One region of the Micromonospora sp. NPDC048040 genome, then DNA from elsewhere that is predicted to be linked to it. Evidence: riboswitches for the same ligand, from Rfam matches in the RefSeq annotation. Region 1 holds a riboswitch; the other holds the start of a gene.

Region 1 (7,107 bases):
AGTCGTGCAGGACGAGGCCGAACCAGACCGGCCGCGCGCCGGCCCGTCGCGCCGGCGGCGCGGGGTGGACGACGACCAGGTTGGACTGCGCGCAGAGGTCGAGGCAGGCGCTGACGCGTACCCGGTGCGGCGCCGGCAGCGCGGCCCGCAGTCGCCGCAGCTGCGCGTCGTGGTCGACGGCGGGGTGTTTGCGGGTGCTGCCGCAGCAGCAGTCCCGGCACACGGTGACCAGACAGCCCGGTGCGTCGGTCATGTCCGACTCCTTGGTCCCGGTCGAGCCCGGCGGCACGTGCCGGGTCATGACGCGGGCGGGTGGTAGGTGATGGTGGGCCGCCCGGTGCCGGGGTGCGTCGCCACGTCGGCCTGGACGCCGTAGACGTCGGCGAGCAGCCCGGGTGTGAGGACCTCGGCGGGCGGGCCGGCGGCGACGACCCGGCCGGCGGCCAGGACGACCACCGTGTCGCAGAACATGGCGGCCAGGTTGAGGTCGTGCAGCGCGGCGAGGGTGGTGACCCCGGTGCGGCGGACCAGGTGCAGCAGCTGCAACTGGTGGCCGATGTCGAGGTGGTTGGTGGGCTCGTCGAGTAGCAGCAGGAGCGGTTGCTGGGCGAGCGCGCGGGCCAGCTGGACCCGCTGCCGTTCGCCGCCGGAGAGGGTGTGCCAGCGACGATCGGCGTACCCGTCGAGGTCGACCCGGGTCAGCGCGTCGGCCGCGGCGGCGCGGTCGGCGTCGCTGTCCGACCATCGCGAGCGTCGGTGCGGGGTACGGCCGAGCAGCACCACCTCCCCGACGGTGAGGTCCAGGTCGGTGTCGGCGTGCTGGGCGAGCAGCGCGGCGCGGCGCGCCAGCGCGGCACGGGGCAGGGCGGCGACGTCGTCGCCGCCGACGGTGACCCGTCCGCTGTCGGGCGCGGCGAGCCGGGCGACGATCCGCAGCAGGGTGGTCTTGCCGCAGCCGTTGGGGCCGAGCAGCCCGACGAGGCTGCCCGCCGGCACGGCGCAGGTGACGTCGTCGAGGACCCGCCGGGCCGCGACGGCCCAGGACACGTCGGTGACGGTGAGCATCAGTCGCGCGCCTTCCGGTGCCCGGCCCACCGTCCCCGGGGTCGCCGCGAGTCGGCCGGCTGCGCCCGGTGCAGCAGGACCACGAAGGCGGGCACCCCGAGCAGCGCCGTCAGCACGCCCACCGGCAGTTCGCGGGGCACGAACAGGGTCCGCGCGGCGGTGTCCACCCAGACCATGAAGATCGCGCCGGCGAGGACGACGACGGGCAGCAGGCGCCGGTGGTCCGCGCCGGTGAGGAACCGGGCGGCGTGCGGCAGGATCAGCCCGACGAAACCCACCGCGCCGCTGATGGCGACCAGCGCCGCGGTGAGCAGCGCGGTGGCGACCAGCAGCAGCCACCGGACCCGGGTGACGGGCACGCCGAGGGTCTCGGCGGCGTCCTCGCCGAAGGCGAAGGCGTTGAGCGTGCGGGCGTACGCCGCCACGAGGGTGAGCACGGCGGCCAGCACCGGTACCACCCAGGCCAGGGCGGCCCAGTCGACGCGGGCCAGCGAGCCGGAGAGCCAGAAGGTGATGCTCTGCGTGGCGTGCGGGTCGGCGACCCAGACGATGACGAACGACGTCGCCGCCCCGCACAGCTGCGCGACGGCGACCCCGGCCAGCACCACCCGGGTGGGCGCCAGCGCGGCCCGCCTGCCGGCCACCACCGCCACGACGGCGAACGCGGCCAGCGCGCCGGTGAAGGCGCCCCCGGTGAGCGCCGCGACCCCGCCGCCGACGCCGAGGACGAGCACCGCGACCGCGCCGAGCGACGCCCCGGAGGAGACCCCGAGCAGGTACGGGTCGGCCAGCGGGTTGCGGGTGACGGTCTGCGTCACCGCCCCGACGGCCGCCAGCCCGGCGCCCACCACCGCAGCGCCGAGCACCCGGGGCAGGCGCAGCCGCCAGACGATGTGCTCGCGCAGCAGCGGCACGTCGGCGTGGGCCAGGCCCAGGCGGTCGGCCACGACGGCCCAGACCGTCGACACGGGGATGTCGGCCGGCCCGACGGTGACGGCCGCCCCGATCGACACGACCAGGCCCGCCAGCAGCGTGACCAGCAGCGCGACTGTGCCCACGGGACGGACGGGCCGGCCGCGCCGGACCCCGGAGGCGGTGGCGCCGGGGTCCGCGCCGGCCCGACCGCGCACGGCGCGGCGACGGGCCGCGGCGAGACGGTGGGCCACGGCGGTACGGCGCGCCACGGCGGTCAGCGGTCCGCTCCGGCGGGAAGCTGCGCCACCCCCGCGGCGAGCGCCTCGACGCCGAGCACCGCCCGCACCCCGGCGGAGGTGGACGAGAACGGGACGACGACGAACCGCTGCCCGGCCACCGCGGGCAGATCCTTGAGGGTGGGGTGCCGGGCCAGGAACGCCTGCTTCGCGGCGGCCGGGTCCCAGGTCGCGTCGACCAGCACGATCGCGTCGGGGTCGCGCGCGACGACGCTCTCCCAACTGGTGTCGGCCCAGCCGCCGGCAAGGTCGCCGAGGGCGTTGTCGACCCCGACCGCCGACATGATCATGTTGGGGCTGCCGCAGCAGGCGCCCACGCTCGGGGCGTCGGTGCCGGCGTCCCACCAGAGCACGGAGACGTCCCCCGTGCCGTCGAGCCTGGCGGCAGCGGCGGCGATCCGGGTGCGGTGGTCGGCGATGAGCCTCTCGGCCCGCTCCGGCACCCCGAAGACGGCCGCGACGTCCCGGATCTCGGCGAACACGTCCTCGACGGTGAGCTTCCCCGGCCGGTGCTGCTTCGGGCACCCGGCGGGTGAGAGGTAGGTGCCGATGCCGAGCCCCGCCAGGGCGGCCCGGTCGCCGACGCCCTCGTCACCGAAGGCGCTGTGGAACGAGGCGTAGACGAAGTCCGGCGCCGTCTCCAGGAGTTTCTCCTTGGCCGGGTACTTTCCGGACAGCACCGGCACCGATGCGTACGCGGCGGCGTGCTCGGGCAGGATCGCGTCGTCCAGGTACGCCGTGCCGGCCATGCGGTCGGCCAGGCCGAGCGCCAGCATGATCTCGGTGGCGGGCTGGTTCAGCGTGACCGCCCGCTGGGGCGGGGCGGCGACGGTGACCGGCGTGCCGCAGTTGGTCAGGGTGGCCGGCGCGCCGGATGCCGGGGCGGGGTCGTCGTCCGTGGCGCAGGCGCCGAGCAGGACGAGGAGGACGGACAGGGGCGCGGCTACGCGCCGGGACAGGGTGGACCGCACAGCGCGTACGCGCATCGGGACCGCCTTCCAGCACCTCGTGGACGGGTCATCGCAGTGCCGTGGCCGGTCTCCTGGCTGACGGGAGGTGCGTCCGTGGCCGGCCTTCCCAGGCGTGCGACACGCCCAGTGACCTCTGACGACGAGGGCCGCGGACTTCCCGATCACAGTGGCGAGGGCCGCACCGGTCTTCCACCGGCTTCCCGAACACCACGGCAGCGTCACCCTAGCCTGCGCCCGACCCCGAATGCCACGGTGACGAATGCCATGGAGCGGCCTTTCTCACCACTGTGGACGGTGCGGCGCGCGGCGGTTCACCCTTCCGGCGGGGGCGGAAGGTCGACGACCCGGGTCGCCCAGCGGGCCATCAGGGCCGGGTCGTGGGTGATCAGCAGGGCCCCGGCGCCGTGCTGTCGCTGGTAGTCGGTGATGACGGCGGCGAGGTGGGCCTGGGTGGAGGCGTCGAGCATGGCGGTGGCCTCGTCGCAGAGCAGGTAGGCCGGCCGGTGCACGAGCGCCCGGGCGAGGCAGGCCCGTTGCAGCTGCCCGTCGCTGACCGCGTGCGGGCGGCGGGCGAGCAGGTCCGTGGTGAGGCCGACGAGGTCGGCCAGCTCGGCCGCGCGGGCCCTGGCCTGCTCGGCCGGCACGCCGGTGGCGCGGAGCGGTTCGGCGACGATGTCCGCGAGGCTGAGCCGCGGGTCGGTGGCGGCGCGTGGGCTCTGGAACAGGATCGCGACGCGGGTGCGGACGGCCGCCGGCAGCCGGTGGCGGACTCCGGCGACCCGGTGACCGTCGAGGGTGACGTGCCCGGCGTCGGGGGCGTGCAGCAGGGCGAGTACCCGGGCCAGGGTGGACTTGCCGCTGCCCGAGGGCCCGCGCAGCCCGACCGTCTCGCCGGGGGCGACGTGCAGGTCGACGCGGTCGAGGACGCGCTGCCGACCGTAGGCGACGGTGACCTGGTGGGCGGCGAGCGCGGTGGCGGTCGCCTCCGGTCCGACGTGTTGACGGGTGGCCGTGGTCGTGGTCATGCCGGCGCTCCGACGGGCAGCGGGTGGTGGCAGGCGACCTGGCCGGAGCCGTCCACGACCGGGGTGGGCGGCGTGCGGCAGATGTCGGTGGCGCGGTCGCAGCGCGGGGCGAAGGCGCAGCCGGCGGGCAGGTCGGTGAGCATCGGCGGGTGGCCGGGCACGGGGCGGAACGCCCGCTCGGGCAGGGCGTCGAGCAGGCCGGCGGTGTAGGGGTGGGCGGGCGCGGCGAACAGCGCCTCGGTGGGCCGGCGCTCGACGACCCGGCTGGCGTACATGACGGCGACGGTGTCGGCGACGCGGCGGGCGGCGGCCAGGTCGTGGGTGATGAGCAGGACGGCGTTGCCGGCGTCGCAGCGGCGGCGCAGCAGGTCGAGGGTGTGGTCGGCCAGGGGCCGGTCGAGGCCGGTGGTGGGTTCGTCGGCGAGCAGCAGCGGCGGGTCGGGGGCGAGCGCGAGGGCGGTGGCCAGGCGTTGCGCCATGCCGCCGGACAGCTCGTGGGGGTGGCGGTCGAGGTCGGCGGGGGCGAGCCCGACGTCGGCGGCGACCCGCTCGGCCGCCGAGGGCGCGTCGCGGCGGGCGTGCCCGTGGGCGCGCAGGGTCTCCGCCAGCAGCCGCCGGCCGGTGCGTACGGGGGTCAGCGCGGTGGCGGGGCTCTGCGGCACCAGCCCGACCGCGCGGCCGCGTACGGCGCGGGCGAGGTGGCGCTCGGTGCAGCCGATCAGGTCGACCTGGTCCCCGCCGGGCGGGCGCAGCCGGGCGTGGCCCGAGACGGTGGCGTTGCCGGGGAGCAGGCCGAGCAGGGCGTGGGCGAGCACCGACTTGCCGCAGCCCGACTCCCCCACCACGGCCACCAGTTCGCCGGGGTGGACGGTCAGGCGCAGGTCGGTGACGGCCCGCACCACGGCGTCGCGGAGCTGGAAGCGGACGGTCAGCCCGTCGACCTCCAGCAGCGCGGGGCGCGGGCCGGCGGCGGCGCCGGCCGTGGCGGGCGTGGCGTCGCCGGTGGCGGCGGTGCGGGCCGTGGCGGCGCGGGGCTCGCGGGTGGTGGTCACAGGTTCAGCTCCGCTCGTACGCGCGGGTCGAGGCGGTCGCGCCAGCGGCCGGTGAGGGTGGCCAGGGCCAGCGTGACGACGACGAGGAGGAGGCCGGGGACGAGGCTGGCCCACCAGGCGCCGGTGAGCAGGGACCGCTGCCCGTCGTTGATCATGTTGCCGATGGAGGCCAGGTGCGGGGGCAGGCCGAGACCGAGGAAGGACAGCGCGGTCTCGTGCCAGACGGCGTGCGGCACCATCAGCGTGGTGGCCAGGGCCAGCCGGGGCAGCACGTGCGGGAGCAGGTGCCGGGTGATCACCCGCGCGCGGCTGGCGCCGCCGGCGATCGCGGCGTCGACGAACGGCCGGGTGCGCAGGCTGAGCAGCTCGGAGCGGACGATGCGGGCGGTGGAGAGCCAGTGTGTCAGCCCGATCGACACGATCACCGCGCCGAGGCTGGGGCGCAGCATCGCGACGATGAAGATGCCCAGCAGCAGGTGCGGCAGCGCCGCGATGGTGTCGACCACCCGCATCAGCACCCGGTCGACCCAGCCGCCGAGGGTGCCGGCGACCGCCCCGACGAGGCCGCCGATCACGGTGGCCACGAGCGCGGCGACCGCGCCGACGAGCAGGGAGACGCGCAGGCCGTAGAGGCTGCGGTGGGCCACGTCGCGGCCCAGGTCGTCGGTGCCGGCCGGGTGCGCGGCCGAGGGCGCGAGCCGGGTACGCGCCAGGTCGACGGCGCTCTCGTCGAGCGGCCAGAGGACGGGGGCGAGCAGGCAGGCGGCGACCGCGCCGACGAGCACGGCCCACGCGACGGTGGTACCGGCGCGGCCGGCACGCGGCTTCGGCTGCCGGACGCGGGCGGGGCGGGCGAGGTCAGTCATCGAGGCGTACCCGGGGATCGGCGGCGGTGTAGGCGAGGTCGGTGGCCAGGTTCGCGGCCAGCACCACGACGGTGGTGGCGAGGGTGGTCGCGGCCAGCAGCGGGAAGTCGCTGCCCAGCGCGGCCTGCACCGTCACCGCGCCGAGACCGGGCAGGGAGAACACGGTCTCGACCAGGACGGCGCCCCCGATCAGCTCGGGCAGGTGGGTGCCGACGAGGGTGAGGAACGGCAGCAGCGCGGTGCGCAGGGCGTGGCCGAACAGGACGGTGCGGCCGGGCAGGCCCCGGGCCCGGGCGGCGAGGACGTGGTCGTCGCGGAGGCTCTCGGCGACGGCGTCGCGGATGAACAGGACGAACCACGGCGCCTGGGCGACCGCCAGCACCGTCACCGGCAGGACCAGGTGCCGGGCCACGTCGGCGGGATCGGTGGAGGTGGCGGTGACGTCGGTGAGCCCGCCCGCCGGCAGCCAGCCGAGGGTCAGGGCGAACAGGGCGATCGCGGCCAACCCGATCCAGAACACCGGCATGGACTGCACCGCGTACGCGCCGGCGCGCAGCGCCCGGTCGAACCAGCCGCCGCGCCGGTACGCGGCCAGGGTGCCCAGCAGCAGGCTCGCCACGAGGACGAGGGCAAGGGCGGCGCCGACGAGCAGCAGGGTCCAGCCGGCGCGGGCGGCCAGCACGGAGGTGACGGGTTCGTGCCGGCTGGTCGACCAGCCCAGGTCGCCCTGGAGCAGGTTGCCCACCCAGCGGAGGTACTGCACCGGCAGCGGGTCGTCGACCCCCCAGTTGGCGCGGATCTGCGCCAGGTTCTCCTCGCTGGTGGTGAACGCCGCCGCGCCCGCGTACTGGTGGGCGGGGTCGATCGGCGAGGCCGCGCCGAGGGCGAACATGCCGACGCTGGTGGCGGCGAGGATC
Region 2 (7,107 bases), on a different contig from region 1:
ACTCGCCGCGTCGCGTGCCGACCAGGCGGTGGCCGAGGAACGGTTGCGCATCGCCCGGGACATCCACGACGTGGTCGGGCACAGCCTCAGCCTGATCGCCATGAAGGCGGCCGTCGCCAACCACCTGGCGGACAGCCATCCCGAGCAGGGCCGGGCCGCCCTGGGCACGATCGAGCGGGTCAGCCGGAGCGCGCTCGACGACATCCGGGTCGTGCTCGGCGCGCTGCGCGACCCGGCCGACACCGCGCCGAGCTTCGCCGAACTCGACCGGCTGGTCGAGGCCGTCCGGTCCGCCGGTGTCACCGTCGACGTCGACGGGGCGGCCGACCTGACCCGGGTGCCCGCGGCCGTGCAGGCCTCGGCGTACCGCATCGTGCAGGAGGCGCTCACCAACGTGCTGCGCCACGCCGGCCCGACCCGCTGTCGGCTCGCCGTGGCGGTCGAGCCCGGGGTGCTGGCGGTCGCCGTCGTCGACGACGGGGGGTCGGGGCGCGCCGTCGGGCCGCCCGGCCACGGGCTGCGGGGCATGCGCGAGCGTGCCGTGATGCACGGCGGTGCCCTGGAGGCCGGCGTCGAGCCCGGCGGCGGCTTCGCCGTGCGCGCCCGGCTGCCGTTCACTCCGGCGGTGTCGGACGATGGGTGAGCCCGTACGCGTGCTCCTGGCCGACGACGACGTGCTGCTGCGCGGCACCCTCCGGCTGCTGGTCGACGCCACCCCGGGAATGACCGTGGTGGCCGAGGCGGGCACCGGCCGGGCGGCCGTCGAACTCGCGGGGACGTACGCGCCCGAGGTGGTGCTGATGGACGTCCGGATGCCCGAGATGGACGGCATCACCGCCACCGAGCAGGTCACCGCCGGCCGGGACGCGCCCCGGGTGCTCGTCCTCACCACCTTCGACCTCGACGATCACGTGTACCGGGCGCTGCGGGCCGGGGCGAGCGGCTTCCTGCTCAAGGACACGTCCCCCGTCCGGCTGCTCGACGCGATCAGGGTGGTCGCCGCGGGCGAGGCGCTGCTGGCCCCCAGCGTCACCCGTCGGCTCATCGCCGAGTTCACCCGGATGCCGGCGGCCCGACGGGTGCCGGGACGGCTCGACGGGGTGACCCCGCGGGAGCGGGAGGTGTTGACGTTGATCACCCGTGGGATGTCCAACACCGAGATCGAGCAGCACCTGCACCTCAGCCGGGGCACCGTCAAGACGCACATCGGCCGGTTGCTGACGAAGCTGGGCGTCCGCGACCGGGCGCAACTGGTGATCGCGGGCTACGAGTCGGGGCTCGCCGACCGGTGAGGTGACGTCGACCGTCGCGCACGCCGCGCCGGCCCGGCGGGTCGGCGTCCGATCCCGTCGCGTTGACCTGGGGACCGGGGGTGTGGCAGCATTCGCGGCCTGACGGCAGTGAAGGAAGCCGGTGCGATTCCGGCGCGGTCCCGCCACTGTCACCGGGGAGCGATCCCCCCTCGTGAGTCACGGCCGTGCGTGCGCGGTTGGAAGACCGGGGGTGAGCGTCGATCCGGGAGCCAGGATACTTCGGCCGTCGGGAGTGACCCCAGGGCGTGGACACCCGAGGAGGACCCGATGACGCACCGCGTCTCCGCCATCGACGATCATCGTCGCATCGTGCCCGGCCGCGCCAGCGCGCCGGCGAGCAGCCGCGTTTCCGCAGCCCCGTCCGGCCGCCGCGCCGCGCGTCCGGCCGGCCGTGGTGTGCCCGCCCCCGGCCGCCCCGCAGCGGTCGGACGCGTCGCCCGTCCCTGACGCCCGCACCGCGCCGCCCGACCCCGCCGGCCCGCCGGTGAGCCGCTTCCCGGCCCGCCGTACCCGCTGAACCGCGCCCACCCCTCGTACCGCCCGATCGTCCTCGCGTCGATCCGGGCGTCACTCTCCGGAGCCGTCCGTGCGCATCCTGCTGCTGTCCACCGCCGACACCGACCTGCTCGCCGCCCGCGCCAGCGGCGCCGACTACCGCCTCGCCAACCCCGCCCGGGTCGCCGCCGACGCCGTGCCCGCGCTGCTCGACGGCGTGGACCTCGCGGTCGTACGCCTGCTCGGCGGCCGGCAGGCGTGGCCGGACGGGCTCGCCACGGTGCTGGCCTCCGGCGTGCCCACGGTCGTGCTCAGCGGCGAGGCCCTGCCGGACGCGGAACTGATGGCGGCCTCCACCGTCCCCGCCGGGGTGGCCACCCAGGCGCTGGCCTACCTGGTCGAGGGCGGCCCCGGGAACCTCGCCCAGCTCGCCCGGTTCCTCTCCGACACGGTGCTGCTCACCGGCGAGGGGTTCGCCCCGCCCGCGCCGACCCCGACGTACGGCGTCCACGGTGACCGTCCCGTGCGGCCCGACCGGCCGACCGTCGGGATCGTCTTCTACCGGGCGCACGCCCTCGCCGGCAACACCGGCTTCGTCGACGCCCTCGCCGACGCCGTCGACGCGGCCGGCGGCAACCCGCTACCGATCTTCTGCGGCTCGCTGCGCGGCCTCACCGCCGGCGCGGGACCGCTCGGGCTCTTCGGCCGCTGCGACGCCCTGCTGGTCACCGTGCTCGCCGCCGGCGGCACGGTCGCCGCCGACGCCTCCGGCGGGGGCGACGAGGACGCCTGGGACGTGGGGGCGCTCGCCGCCCTCGACGTGCCGGTGATCCAGGCGCTCTGCCTCACCAGCACCCGCGAGCAGTGGGCCGGCAGCGACGCCGGACTGTCCCCGCTGGACGCCGCGATGCAGGTGGCCATCCCCGAGTTCGACGGCCGGATCGTCACCGTGCCGTTCTCGTTCAAGCGGATCGACGCCGACGGGCTCTCCGGCTACGTCGCCGACCCGGAGCGGGCCGCCCGGGTGGCCGGCATCGCCGTGCGGCACGCCCGGCTGCGGCACGTGCCCAACGCCGACAAGCGGCTCGCGGTCGTGCTCAGCTCCTACCCGACGAAGCACTCCCGGGTCGGCAACGCCGTCGGCCTGGACACCCCGGCCTCGGCGGTCCGGCTGCTGGCCGCCCTCGCCGAGGCCGGCTACCACCTCGGCGACGCCCCGGTGCCCGACGACGGGGACGCGCTCATCCACGCCCTCATCGCCGCCGGGGGACACGACGTCGAGTGGCTCACCCCGGAACAGCTCGCCGCCGCCGAGGCGCGGGTGCCCGGGGGGACGTACCGGCGCTGGTTCGACCAGGCGCCGGCGGAGCTGCGGGAGCGGATGCTCGCCCACTGGGGGGAGCCGCCCGGCGGGCTCTACACCGACGGCGGGGACATCGTGCTGGCCGGGCTGCGCTTCGGCAACGTGGTGCTGCTGATCCAGCCGCCGCGCGGCTTCGGCGAGAACCCGATCGCCATCTACCACGACCCGGACCTGCCGCCCAGCCACCACTACCTGGCCGCGTACCGCTGGCTGGCCGCGCCCGCCACCGACGGCGGCTTCGGCGCGGACGCGGTGGTGCACCTGGGCAAGCACGGCACCCTGGAGTGGCTGCCCGGCAAGGGTCTCGGGCTGGCCGCCGACTGCGCCCCCGACGCCGTCCTCGGCGACCTGCCGCTGGTCTACCCGTTCATCGTCAACGACCCCGGCGAGGGCACCCAGGCCAAGCGCCGCGCGCACGCCGTCGTCGTCGACCACCTGGTGCCGCCGATGGCCCGCGCCGAGACGTACGGCGACCTGGCGAAGCTGGAGCAACTCCTCGACGAGTACGCCACCGTGCAGGCGCTCGACCCCGCCAAGGTGCCCACCGTGCAGGCGCAGATCTGGGCCCTGGTGCGCGCCGCCGAGCTGCACCACGACCTGCACGCCGAGGACATGCCGGCCGCCGAGGACTTCGACGACTTCGTGCTGCACCTCGACGGGTACCTCTGCGAGGTCAAGGACGTGCAGATCCGCGACGGCCTGCACATCCTCGCCGCCGCGCCCACCGGCGAGCCCCGGGTCAACCTCGTCCTCGCTGTGCTGCGCGCCCCGCAGGTCTGGGGCGGCGCCCGCGCCCTGCCCGGCCTGCGCCAGGCCCTCGCCGCCGCGTACGGCCTCGACGAGCAGGCGCTGCTCGCCGCGCCGGGCCAGCGGCTGGCGCTGCCCGAGGCGCTGACCGACACCGTCGACGGGCCGGCCGGCACCGCCGCCGACGCCGTCGACCTGATCGAGGCCCTCGCGCGCCGGCTGGTCGTCGGCATGGAGACCCTCGGCTGGGACACCGACAAGGTCGACGCCGTGGTCGAGGAGGTCACCGGCCGGGCCGTCCCGGACGCCGCCGCCGTGCTCCGCTTCGCCGCCACCGAGCTGGTGCCCCGGCTGGACCGCACGACCGACGAGATCGACCGGGTGGTGGGCGCGCTCGACGGGCGCTTCGTGCCGCCCGGCCCGTCCGGCTCGCCCACCCGGGGCCTGGTCAACGTGCTCCCCACCGGCCGGAACTTCTACTCCGTCGACCCCAAGGCGATCCCCAGCCGCAACGCCTGGGACGTCGGGGTGGCCCTGGCCGACTCGCTGCTCGCCCGGCACCTCGCCGACACCGGCGAGTACCCGCGCTCCGTCGGCCTGACCGTCTGGGGCACCAGCGCCATGCGCACCCAGGGTGACGACGTCGCCGAGGTGCTCGCGCTGCTCGGCTGCCGCCCCACCTGGGACGACCGCTCCCGCCGGGTCACCGGCGTCGAGGTGGTGCCGCCGGCCGAGCTGGGCCGCCCCCGCGTCGACGTCACCGTGCGGATCTCCGGCTTCTTCCGGGACGCCTTCCCGCACGTGGTCGCGCTCATCGACGACGCGGTGCGGCTGGTCGCCGCCCTGGACGAGCCGGCCGAGCAGAACTTCGTCCGCGCACACGTCGCCGCCGACCTCGCCGAGCACGGCGACGAGCGGCGGGCCACCGCCCGCGTCTTCGGCTCCAAGCCGGGCGCGTACGGGGCCGGGCTGCTGCCGCTGATCGACTCCCGCAACTGGCGCAGCGACGCCGATCTCGCCGAGGTGTACGCCGTCTGGGGCGGCTACGCCTACGGCCGGGGGCTGGACGGGCGGGAGGCGCGCGCCGACATGGAACGCTCCTTCGCCCGGATCGCGGTGGCGGTGAAGAACCAGGACACCCGCGAGCACGACATCGTCGACTCCGACGACTACTTCCAGTACCACGGCGGGATGGTGGCGATGGTCCGTCACCTCACCGGCGCCGCCCCGGCCGCGTACGTGGGGGACTCGGCGATGCCGCACGACGTGCGCACCCGCACCCTCGGCGAGGAGACCCGGCGGGTGTTCCGGGCCCGGGTGGTCAACCCGAAGTGGATCGCCGCGATGCGCCGGCACGGCTACAAGGGCGCGTTCGAGCTGGCCGCGACCGTGGACTACCTGTTCGGCTACGACGCCACCGCCGGCGTCGTCGACGACTGGATGTACGAGCACCTCGCCGCCGCGTACGTCTTCGACGAGACCACCCGGGAGTTCCTGGAGCAGTCGAACCCGTGGGCGCTGCGCGGCATCACCGAGCGGCTCCTCGAGGCGGCCGACCGGGGCCTGTGGGCCGCGCCCGAGCCGACCACCCTGGACCGGCTCCGCGAGACGTACCTGGCCAGCGAGGGCGACCTGGAGGAACGCTCATGACCACCTACCCGTTCAGCGCGGTGCTGGGCATGGACGACATGCGGCTCGCCCTGCTGCTCAACGCGGTCTCCCCGGCGATCGGCGGGGTGCTCGTCCGCGGCGAGAAGGGCACCGCCAAGTCGACGGCCGTGCGGGCCCTGGCCGCGCTGCTGCCGCCCGTGGACCGGGTGGCCGGCTGCCGCTTCGCCTGCGACCCCGCCGCCCCCGACCCGTCCTGCCCGGACGGCCCGCACCCCGACGGGCCGGCCGCCGAGCGGCGTCCCGCCCGGCTGGTGGAGCTGCCGGTCGGCGCGGCCGAGGACCGGGTGGTCGGCTCGCTCGACCTGGAGAAGGCGCTCGGCGAGGGCGTCCGCGCCTTCGAGCCGGGCCTGCTCGCCGCCGCCCACCGCGGCGTGCTCTACGTCGACGAGGTCAACCTGCTCCACGACCACCTGGTGGACCTGCTCCTCGACGCCGCGGCGATGGGCCGTTGCCACGTGGAGCGGGAGGGCGTCTCGGTCAGCCACGCGTCCCGGTTCCTGCTGGTCGGCACGATGAACCCGGAGGAGGGGGAGCTGCGCCCGCAGCTGCTGGACCGGTTCGGGCTGACCGTGGAGGTCGGGGCCAGCCGCGACCCGGCCGTACGCGTCGAGGTGGTCCGCCGCCGGCTCGCCGCCGACGCCGACCCGGCCGGCTTCGCCGCCCGCTGGGCCGACGCCGACGCGCAGGTCGCCCGCCGGGTCGCCGCCGCCCGGCAGCGGCTGGAGCGGGTGCTGCTGCCCGACGCCGCACTGCGCCGGATCGCCGAGGTGTGCGCGGCGTTCGACGTGGACGGCATGCGCGCCGACATCGTCACCGCCCGTACCGCGCTGGCGCACGCCGCCTGGCACGGCCGGGACGTGGTCACGGTGGAGGACGTCCGGGTCGCCGCCCGGCTGGCGCTGCCGCACCGCCGCCGCCGCGACCCGTTCGACACGCCCGGACTGGACGAGAAGCGCCTCGACGAGGCCCTGGACCGGGCCGGCGACGACGATCCCGACGACCCGGGCGGCCCCGGCGGTCCCGGCGACGGCCCGTCCGGCGGACCCGGCGGTCCCGGCCCGCACGGCGGCCCAGGCGGCGCCGGCGGCACCCCGGACGACGGCGGCTCCGGCGGGACACCGCCGGCCGGTCGCGACGAGCCGGGCCCCGGGCACGGCGATGCCGCCGGCCCGCACGGTGGCGAAGGCCCGGTGCCCGACAGCGGCGACCCGGCGCATGGCCGGTACGACGACGACCCGCCCGGCCCGGCCGACGGAGGCCCGGTCGACGGCGGCGGTCCCGGGCCGACCGGCTCGGCGGACGGCCGGCCCGGCGCCGGCGGGCAGGCGGTGGCCGTACCCCGGCAGGGGCTCAAGGCGCGGCTGCTCACCGCGCCCGGGATCGGCGACGGGGTGCCCGGCCGACGCTCCCGCGCCCGCACCGGGCGGGGGCGCACCACCGGGGCGCGCACGCCGGCCGGCCGGGCCGGCGTGCTGCACCTGCCGGCGACCCTGCGGGCCGCCGCCCCGCACCAGCACG

What was found. A riboswitch is a leader RNA that binds a small molecule or an ion and turns the genes downstream of it on or off. The one in region 1 is predicted to bind cobalamin.
Region 2: it holds a riboswitch for cobalamin, as region 1 does, so the genes downstream of both, cobN (cobaltochelatase subunit CobN) here and ACZ6O2_RS07840 (ABC transporter substrate-binding protein) in region 1, are expected to answer to the same signal.

Annotation. Positions count from the first base shown of each region.
Region 1 is NZ_JBVJGT010000004.1:253,366-260,472, reverse strand. Features, by position in the region: gene ACZ6O2_RS07855 (hypothetical protein) at 1-253, opposite strand, end outside; gene ACZ6O2_RS07850 (ABC transporter ATP-binding protein) at 298-1,065, opposite strand; gene ACZ6O2_RS07845 (FecCD family ABC transporter permease) at 1,065-2,231, opposite strand; gene ACZ6O2_RS07840 (ABC transporter substrate-binding protein) at 2,255-3,262, opposite strand; cobalamin riboswitch at 3,292-3,474, opposite strand; gene ACZ6O2_RS07835 (ABC transporter ATP-binding protein) at 3,559-4,272, opposite strand; gene ACZ6O2_RS07830 (ABC transporter ATP-binding protein) at 4,269-5,324, opposite strand; gene ACZ6O2_RS07825 (ABC transporter permease) at 5,321-6,190, opposite strand; gene ACZ6O2_RS07820 (ABC transporter permease) at 6,183-7,107, opposite strand, start outside.
Region 2 is NZ_JBVJGT010000019.1:28,583-35,689, reverse strand. Features, by position in the region: gene ACZ6O2_RS19485 (sensor histidine kinase) at 1-643, shown strand, start outside; gene ACZ6O2_RS19480 (response regulator transcription factor) at 636-1,292, shown strand; cobalamin riboswitch at 1,404-1,533, shown strand; gene cobN (cobaltochelatase subunit CobN) at 1,900-5,568, shown strand; gene ACZ6O2_RS19470 (VWA domain-containing protein) at 5,565-7,107, shown strand, end outside.